Linked DNA regions of Euzebya sp.. The protein of the gene in region 1 interacts with the protein of each later gene in a pairwise test. Links are inferred from orthologs where the notes say so. Each region holds a gene or a part of one and is shown on either strand. Other genes may lie near its edges.

The links. Proteins that work in one complex are often made in the same cells at the same time.
Region 2: the proteins of sufU (region 1) and ACEQ2X_RS10495 interact in binary tests that used the Escherichia coli proteins (3 or more experiments, as listed by UniProt). The link is inferred for Euzebya sp. from one-to-one orthologs.

The regions. Positions count from the first base shown.
Region 1 is NZ_CAXQBR010000022.1:41,437-45,209, reverse strand. The notes cover bases 805-3,773. They hold sufU (Fe-S cluster assembly sulfur transfer protein SufU), read right to left. Parts: upstream 2,540-3,773; coding sequence 2,069-2,539; downstream 805-2,068. Other genes in these bases: ACEQ2X_RS05910 (aminotransferase class V-fold PLP-dependent enzyme), read right to left, coding at 2,555-3,773; ACEQ2X_RS05920 (metal-sulfur cluster assembly factor), read right to left, coding at 1,618-2,061; ACEQ2X_RS05925 (hypothetical protein), read right to left, coding at 1,202-1,606; ACEQ2X_RS05930 (NarK family nitrate/nitrite MFS transporter), read left to right, coding at 805-1,080. Also shown: more of ACEQ2X_RS05930, read left to right, coding at 1-804. UniProt on the Escherichia coli protein: A scaffold on which IscS assembles Fe-S clusters. Exists as 2 interconverting forms, a structured (S) and disordered (D) form. The D-state is the preferred substrate for IscS.
Region 2 is NZ_CAXQBR010000045.1:79,392-83,638, reverse strand. Bases 481-3,361 are described here. They hold ACEQ2X_RS10495 (cysteine desulfurase family protein), read right to left. Parts: upstream 2,575-3,361; coding sequence 1,387-2,574; downstream 481-1,386. Other genes in these bases: ACEQ2X_RS10490 (Glu/Leu/Phe/Val dehydrogenase), read right to left, coding at 2,623-3,361; mnmA (tRNA 2-thiouridine(34) synthase MnmA), read right to left, coding at 481-1,381. Outside these bases: ACEQ2X_RS10505 (aldo/keto reductase), read right to left, coding at 1-266; more of mnmA, read right to left, coding at 317-480; more of ACEQ2X_RS10490, read right to left, coding at 3,362-3,870; ACEQ2X_RS10485 (hypothetical protein), read right to left, coding at 3,870-4,091; ACEQ2X_RS10480 (hypothetical protein), read right to left, coding at 4,160-4,247. UniProt on the Escherichia coli protein: Master enzyme that delivers sulfur to a number of partners involved in Fe-S cluster assembly, tRNA modification or cofactor biosynthesis. Catalyzes the removal of elemental sulfur from cysteine to produce alanine.

The sequences.
Region 1 (3,773 bases):
TTCCCCCCGCGGGAGATCGGGACCGCGGAGGGGGTCTACGGCGGCTGGGGCAACTTCGGCTCGGCAGCGGCCGCGTTCACCCTTCCGGGCGTCGCCGTGGCCGCGGGCGCCATCGGCGGGTGGCGCGCGGCGATCGCCGCGACCGGGGTCCTCGCAGCCGGCTACGGCCTGTACTACCTGCGGGCGGTCACCGACACACCCGAGGGGTCGTCGTACGCCCGTCCGCGGCGCCAGGGCGCGCTCGAGGTCACCAGCCGCCGCAGCGTGTACGCGCTCCTCGTCCTCAACGTCCCGCTCGTGGCGGTGCTCGGGCTGGTCGCCTGGCGCCTGCAGCGCGTCGGGCTGTTCTCCACCCGCGTGCTCGTCGTGATCCTCGCGACCCTCGCCGTCCTGCTCGTGGCGCAGTCGCGCCGCATCTGGACGGTCAACGCGCCGGCCCGGGCCGGGGCCTACGACGAGGGGGACCGCTACCCCATCCGCTCGGTCGCGGTCCTGAGCGCCAGCTACTTCGTGACCTTCGGCTCGGAGCTCGCCGTCGTCTCGATGCTGCCGACGTTCTTCGCCGACACCTTCGGGCTGTCGGCGGTGCTCGCCGGCGCGACCGCGTCGGCCTTCGCGTTCATGAACCTGGGGGCGCGACCGATCGGCGGGCTCATGAGCGACCTGATGGGGAGCCGCACGCGGACGCTCACGACGATCCTGCTCGGGTTGGCCGTCGGGTACGGCGGCATGGCGCTGGTGGGGTCGGCCTGGCCGGTCGGGCTGGCGATGGCGGCGGCGATGTGCTGCTCGTTCTTCGTCCAGGCCGGCGAGGGGGCAACCTACGCCATCGTCCCGCTGGTGGAACCGCGCGTGTCGGGGCAGATCTCCGGCATCGTCGGCGCCTACGGCAACGTCGGGGCGCTCTGCTACCTCACGCTCCTGCTGTTCGCCGGTCCGACCGCGTTCTTCCTCACCATCGGCGCCTCGGCCGTCGTCGTGGCGGGGATCAGCCGGTTCCTCGTCGAGCCCGCCGGCAGCTTCGCCGACGCCCACGGCGAGGTCGTTGACCTCGCCGACCCCACCCCGGTCGCGGCGTGAAGCCCGCCCACGACACGATCGGGGCCTCCCTCGCCCTACGGCGAGGTAGGCCCCGATCGCGCCCAACTTCGGCGGTGCCCCGGCCCCCCGTGGTCCCCCGTGCGCCCCGCTCCGTCGGGGCTCAGCGCCTGATCGAGAGGTCCTCGGTCTGCCAGTCGCCGAAGTAGACGATGTCCCGGGCGTCGTGGCGGTTCAGGACGGCGACGATGCGGTCGAGGGTCTCGCGGTCGGTGACGTCGTTGATCACGATCCCGTGCCGGCCCTCGCGGACGACCTGGCCGAGCCGGACGAGCTCCTCGCGCTCCTGGCCGAGGGACACCAGCCACTTCACGACGCGGGTGGCGCCGTGGGAGTCCTCCTCGCCGGCCTCCAGCTGACCGGCGAACTCGTCACCGGAGCCGTGGCTCACGCTCGCGAGGTCGACGGACGCCTCGTCGGCGAGGGAGGACAGCACCGCCTCGGCGGTCGGCTCGTCCGCCACGTGGGCGATGACGGCGTGCTGGTTCGGGCGGGTGTTCGCGCTCATGGGTTCGGCCCTCAGACGTTGAAGCCCATGGCCCGCAGCTCCTCGCGGGCCTCGTCGGAGATCATGTCGGTCGTCCACGGCGGGCTGAAGACGAACTCGACGTCGGCGTCGTCGATGCCCGGCAGGCGGGTCAGCACGAGCGTCGCCTGGGTGTGGAGCAGCTCGGTGAGGGGGCATCCCATCGAGGTCAGCGTCATCCGCAGGTAGGCGGTGTGGTCGTTGACCTCGATGTCGTAGACCAGCCCGAGGTCGACGACGTTGATGCCGATCTCGGGGTCGAGGACGGCCTTCATCGCCTGCCGGCACGCGGCGGGGGTGGCGACGCCGTGCTCGTCGACCTCGGCGTCGGCGAACGGGGTGTCGGTGCCCTCCCCCTCCCCGTGCTTGGCGGCGAACTCCTCGTCGGTCTCCGCGGTGGGCCAGCCGGTCACGGGATCGGTGGTGGTGTCGCTCATCGTCAGATCACTCCTCGTCGTGGGTCACGCGGTGCTCGGCGGCACCGGCCCGGTGGGTCTCGATCGCGTCCTTGAGGGCCATCCACCCGAGCAGCGCGCACTTGACGCGGACGGGGAACTTGGCCACGCCGCGGAAGGCGACGCCATCCAGGAGGTCGTCCTCGCGGGCGATCTCCTCCCCGTGCATCATCAGCCGGAAGGACTCGGCGAGCTCGAGGGCGTCGTCGAGGTCCCGGCCGATCACGGCCTCGGTCATCGCCGACGCGCTCGACATCGAGATCGAGCAGCCGTCGCCGTCGTAGGCGACCGCCCCGACGGTCGCGCCGTCGCCGACGCGCAGGCGCAGATCCATCTCGTCGCCGCACAGCGGGTTCGAGTGGTGGACGTGCACGTCGTGCGGGTCGAGCTCCGGCGCGCGGTTCCGGGGCTTCTTGTAGTGGTCCAGGATGATCTCCTGGTACAGGTCGTCAAGGCTCATGGGTCGCGCTCCGCATCAGACCTCGAAGAACGCCTGCGCGGCGCGGATGGCGTCGCACAGCGGCTCGATCTCGTCGGTGGTGTTGTAGAGGTAGAACGACGCCCGCGTCGTCGCGGCGCTGCCGAGCGAGCGGACCAGCGGCTTGGCGCAGTGGTGGCCCGCCCGGACCGCCACGCCCTCGCGGTCGAGGATCGTCCCGATGTCGTGGGGGTGCAGGCCCTCGATCGCGAAGCTGACCGCGGCGCCGCGGGCCTTCGGGTCGGCCGGGCCGTGGACGGTCACGCCGCGCATCTCACCGAGCGCGGGGAGGACCTGCTCGAGGAGCGCGACCTCGTGGGCGCGGACGGCGTCCATGCCGAGGGCCGAGAGGTAGTCGACGGCAGCGCCCAGCCCGACCGCCTCGGCGATCATCGGGGTGCCGGCCTCGAAGCGGTAGGGCACCTCGTTGTAGGTGGCGCCGTACAGCTGGACGTCGAGGATCATCTCGCCGCCGCCGAGGAACGGGGGCATCGACTCGAGCAGGTCGAGGCGGCCGGCGAGCACGCCGACCCCCGAGGGGCCGCACATCTTGTGGCCGCTGAAGCACAGGAAGTCCGCGCCCAGATCGGCCATGTCCGTCGGCATGTGGGGGACGCTCTGCGCACCGTCCACGACGACGACCGCCTCCGGGTTCGCGCGGCGGACCGCGTCGGCCATCTCGGCGACCGGGTTGATCGTCCCGACGACGTTCGACATCGCGGTGACGGCGAGCAGCTTCACCCGTCCGCCGGACACGATCTCGGCGAAGGCGTCGAGGTCGAGGCGACCGCCGTCGGTCACGGGGACGGCCGCCAGCTCGAACCCGGCGTCCGCGGCCGCCATCTGCCAGGGCACCAGGTTCGCGTGGTGCTCCATCTGGGTGTAGCAGAGGACGTCACCCGGCCCGAGGCGACGGCGCGCCCAGGAGTGGGCCAGCAGGTTGAACGCCTCGGTGGCGTTCTTGGTGAACACGACGGCGCGCGGGTCCGCGCCGACGAAGCGGGCGACCTTCGTGCGGGCCCCCTCGAAGCGGTCGGTCGCCTCCTCCGCCAGCGCGTGGACGCCGCGGTGCACGTTCGAGGTGTGGCACCGGTACATGTCGGTGACCGCGTCGATCACCGCCGTCGGCTTCTGCGACGTCGCCGCGGAGTCGAGGTAGATCAGCGGACGCCCGTGGACCTCGCGGTCGAGGTTCGGGAAGTCGCGCCGGACCGCC
Region 2 (4,247 bases), on another replicon or contig:
GGGTCCAGGCGCCGGCCGGCCTTCGTCGCGACGGTCAGGTCGACGTCGTCGCGGTCGGCGAGCAGGCGGCCGACGAGGCGCTCGGACCGGCCGTCGCCGTACACGTCGGCGGTGTCGATGAACGTCATCCCCGCGTCGACGGCGGCGTGGAGGGTCGCCATCGCGTCCTCCTCGGAGGTGTGGCCCCAGTCACCGCCGATCTGCCACGCCCCGAGGCCCACCTCGGAGATCTCGTACCCAGTCCTGCCAAGCGTCCGCGTCTGCATGGTCCCGATCCTTGCCGCTGCGCCCGACGGGCACACACCGCGCAGACCGGTCAGCGGGCCGTCGCGGTGATGGTGCCGCCACCCAGGCACTCGTCGTCCCGGTACACCACGAGGGCCTGGCCCGGGGCGACGCCGAGGGGCTGTTCGCCGGTGAACGTCACGGCCATCCGGTCGCCGTCGAGGTCCAGCGCCACCGGCAGCGGCGCGCCGTGGTAGCGGACCTGGGCGGTCAACCCGCCCTGACCCGGCGCGGGGGCCGCCGTCGTCCAGGTCACGTCCTCGGCGGTCACCGACGTCACGGCCAGGTCGGCGCGGCGCCCGACGGTGATCGTGTCGCCGCGGGTCCCGGTGACGAAGCGGGGCTCGTCGAGCCCGCCGATGCCGAGCCCCCGCCGCTGGCCGACGGTGAAGCGGTAGGCGCCGTCGTGGGAGCCCAGCCGCGTGCCGTCGACGTCCACGATCGGGCCCGGTCGCCGGCCGAGGCGCGCGGAGAGGAACCCGGCGGTGTCCCCGGAGGGGATGAAGCAGATGTCGTGGCTGTCCGGCTTGGCGGCGGTCACGAACCCGCGCTCGGCGGCCATCGCGCGGAGCTCGGACTTGCGGTGCTCCCCCACGGGGAACGCCGAGCGCCGCAGCTGGTCCTGGCCCGCCATGTACAGCACGTAGGTCTGGTCCTTGCCGTCGTCGACCGGGCGGTGCAGGTGGACCGTCCCGTCGGCGTCGGTCCGCAGCCGCACGTGGTGGCCGGTGGCGAGCCGGTCGAAGCCCGCGCCCAGCGCCCGCTCCATCAGCGCGGCGTACTTCACCCGCTCGTTGCAGCGGACGCACGGGTTGGGGGTCCGGCCGGCGGCGTAGGCGTCGACGAAGTCCTCGACGACCCGCTCGGCGAACGCGTCGGCGAAGTCCCACACGTAGAAGGCGATGCCGAGCCGGTCGGCGACGCGGCGGGCGTCACGCGCGTCGTCGAGGGTGCAGCAGCCCTTCCCGGGCAACCCCGACGGGGTGTCGGCCATCTTGAGGTGCACGCCGGTGACGTCGTGGCCCTGCTCGACGAGCAGCGCGGCGGCCATCGTCGAGTCGAGGCCGCCCGACATGGCGACCATGACCTGCGCCATCGCCGCTACCCCTCGCCGTCCGGGCCGCTCACCGCTCCCACGCTATCGGCGGTCAGCCCGGCGACCGCGTCCGCGACGATCCGGGTGGCGGCGTCGACGTCGTCTGCGGTGGTGGTCGCCCCGAGGGTCAGGCGGATGTGCGCGGCGTCGGCTGCCGCACCGATGGCGTCGAGCACGTGGCTGCGCCGGGCGGCACCGGACTGGCAGGCCGACCCCGTCGAGCAGGCGACCCCGGCCCGGTCGAGCGCCATGAGCAGCGTCTCGGCGTCCACCCCCGTCACCGCGAGGTGCACGTGGCCGGGGAGGCGCCGCTCGGGGTGCCCGTTGAGCGCGATCCCGTCGATGGCGGTCAGGGCCGCGATCATCCGGTCGCGCAGGGCGGACACCCGGTCGTGCTCGGCTGGCTGGCGCCGCGCGGCCAGCTCGGCCGCGACGCCCAGGCCGACGATCCCCGCGACGTTGAGGGTCCCCGACCGGACCCCGCGCTCCTGCGCGCCGCCGTGCAGCAGCGGGTGGGGGGTGGCGTCGCGCCGCAGCACGAGCACGCCGACGCCGGTCGGACCGCCGAACTTGTGCGCGCTGAGCGCCATCGCGGTCGGCTGCCACACGTCGACGGCGAGCGGGATCCTCCCGAAGGCCTGCACCGCGTCGGTGTGGAGGGCGACACCCCGCTCGGCGAGCGCCGGCCCGATGACGTCGAGGGGCTGGAGGGTGCCGAGCTCGTTGTTGGCCGCCATGACGCTGACCAGGGCGGTGTCGCCCGCGCCCGCGTCGTCGACGGCGTCGAGCAGGCGGTCGGCGTCCACGATGCCGTCCGGCTCGACCCCGACGGCGGTGACGTCCACGCCCTGGTGGTCGGCGAGCCACTCACAGGACTCGAGGACGGCGTGGTGCTCGATCGCGGTGGTCACGACCGCCGTCCCGCGCCCGGCCTGGCGGGCCGCCCAGACCAGCCCCTTGATCGCGCTGCCGTCCGCTTCGGTCCCGCCGGAGGTGAAGAGGACCTCGAGCGGGGTGACGCCGACGGCGGCCGCCACCCGGTCCCGGGCGTCCTCGACGGCGGCGCGCGCACGCCGGCCGGCGGCGTGCAGCGACGAGGCGTTCCCCACCGCGCCGGCGGTGAGCCAGGGCGCCATGGCCTCGGCGACCTCGGGGGCGAGGGGGGTGGTGGCGGCGTGGTCGAGGTAGATCACCCCGCCGAAGCTACTCCCCACACGCCCTGCTCCCTCGAGCCCCGGGCCCTACACCCCCCTGAGCGCCTGCGCGTGGCGGACCCGGTCCACCGCGATGCGGAAGGCGGCGGTGCGGAGGTCGGTCCCGTCCTCGCCGGCCCGGTCCGCGGTGGCGTCGAAGGCGCGGACCATGACGGCCTCGAGCTCCTCGTCGACCTGCGCGGCGCTCCAGGGCCGCCCGCCGCGGTTGCCGGCCCACTCGAAGTACGACACGGTCACCCCGCCGGCGTTGGCGAGGATGTCCGGCACCGCGGTGATGCCGGCGTCGCGCATCGCCGCGTGGCCTTCCGGCGTCGTGGGGTTGTTGGCCCCCTCCACCACCAGCCGGCACCGCAGGGCCGCGCCGACGTCGCCGTCGATGACGCCGCCGATGGCCGCCGGGACGACGATGTCGACGTCCTGGGTGAGGAGATCACCGATGTCGAACGGCTCGGCGTCGCCGAACGCCTCGGCGACGGTGGGCGGATCCCCCTCCGGGTCCTCCCGCACGGCGCGGGCGACGTCGTCGAGGTCGAGGCCGCCCGCCGACCGGCGTGCGTCGTCGACGTCGCTGACCGCCACGATCCGCGCGCCCCGCGCCCGCAGCTGCAGCGCGGCGTGCGCCCCGACGTTGCCGAAGCCCTGGATGGCCACCGTCGCCCCGTCGAGGTCCAACCCGATGTGGGCGCACGCCCGCTCGGTGGCGACCGCCACGCCGGTGCCCGTCGCGCTGGCCCGACCAGGGCAGCCGCCGAGCACGAGCGGCTTGCCGGTGACCACCGACGGGGAGTAGCCGTGGGCGTCGGAGTAGGCGTCCATCATCCACGCCATCTCCTGGGGCCCGGTGCCCATGTCGGGCGCGGGGATGTCGTCGTCGGGTCCGATGATCGGGTCCAGCCGCTGGGTGACGCCCTTGACCAGGCGCTCGAGCTCGGCGGCGCTGAGCGACGTCGGGTCGCAGGCCACCCCGCCCTTCGCGCCGCCGAAGGGGACGTCGACCAGCGCGGTCTTGTAGGTCATCAGCGTCGCGAACGCGCGGAAGTGGTCGAGGTCCACGCCGGGGTGGAAGCGCATCCCGCCCTTGAACGGCCCGCGGGCCCGGTCGTGCTGGACGCGGTACCCGCGGAAGACGTGCAGGGACCCGTCGTCGCGGCGCAGGGGCACCTCGAAGGACACCTCCCGGAAGGGGGTGTTCAGCAGGCGGCACTCGTCGTCGGACATCGCGAGCCCGCGCATCGCGTCGGAGACGAAGACGTCGAGGTCGTCGCTCAGCCCCATCAGCCGCCCTCCCCGCGCTCAGCGGTCTCCGACGGCGCCTCCTCGGCCTGGTCGTCACCGGGTTCGACGTCGGCGACGTCCGGTCCGGCGGACTCCCGCGCGTCCGCGGCGTCCGCCGCGGCCGGGGCGCGGTGGAGGTCCTCGCCGCTGCGCCCGTGCGTGAACAGGTTGCGCGGGCTCTTCTCGTCGCCGGTCACACGGTCGTCGCGCTGGTGGCTCATGGGCGGTCCATTCCCACCCGACGCCGTCGCCTAACGGCGCGGGTCGCACCGGCCGAACCGCGTTCGGTTCACCCGGGACCGGCGTCGCCGACCTGCGGCCGCGCGGCGGCGAGGGCGGGGTCGAGCCGGACGTCGGGGATCGCGCCGACGGCCTCC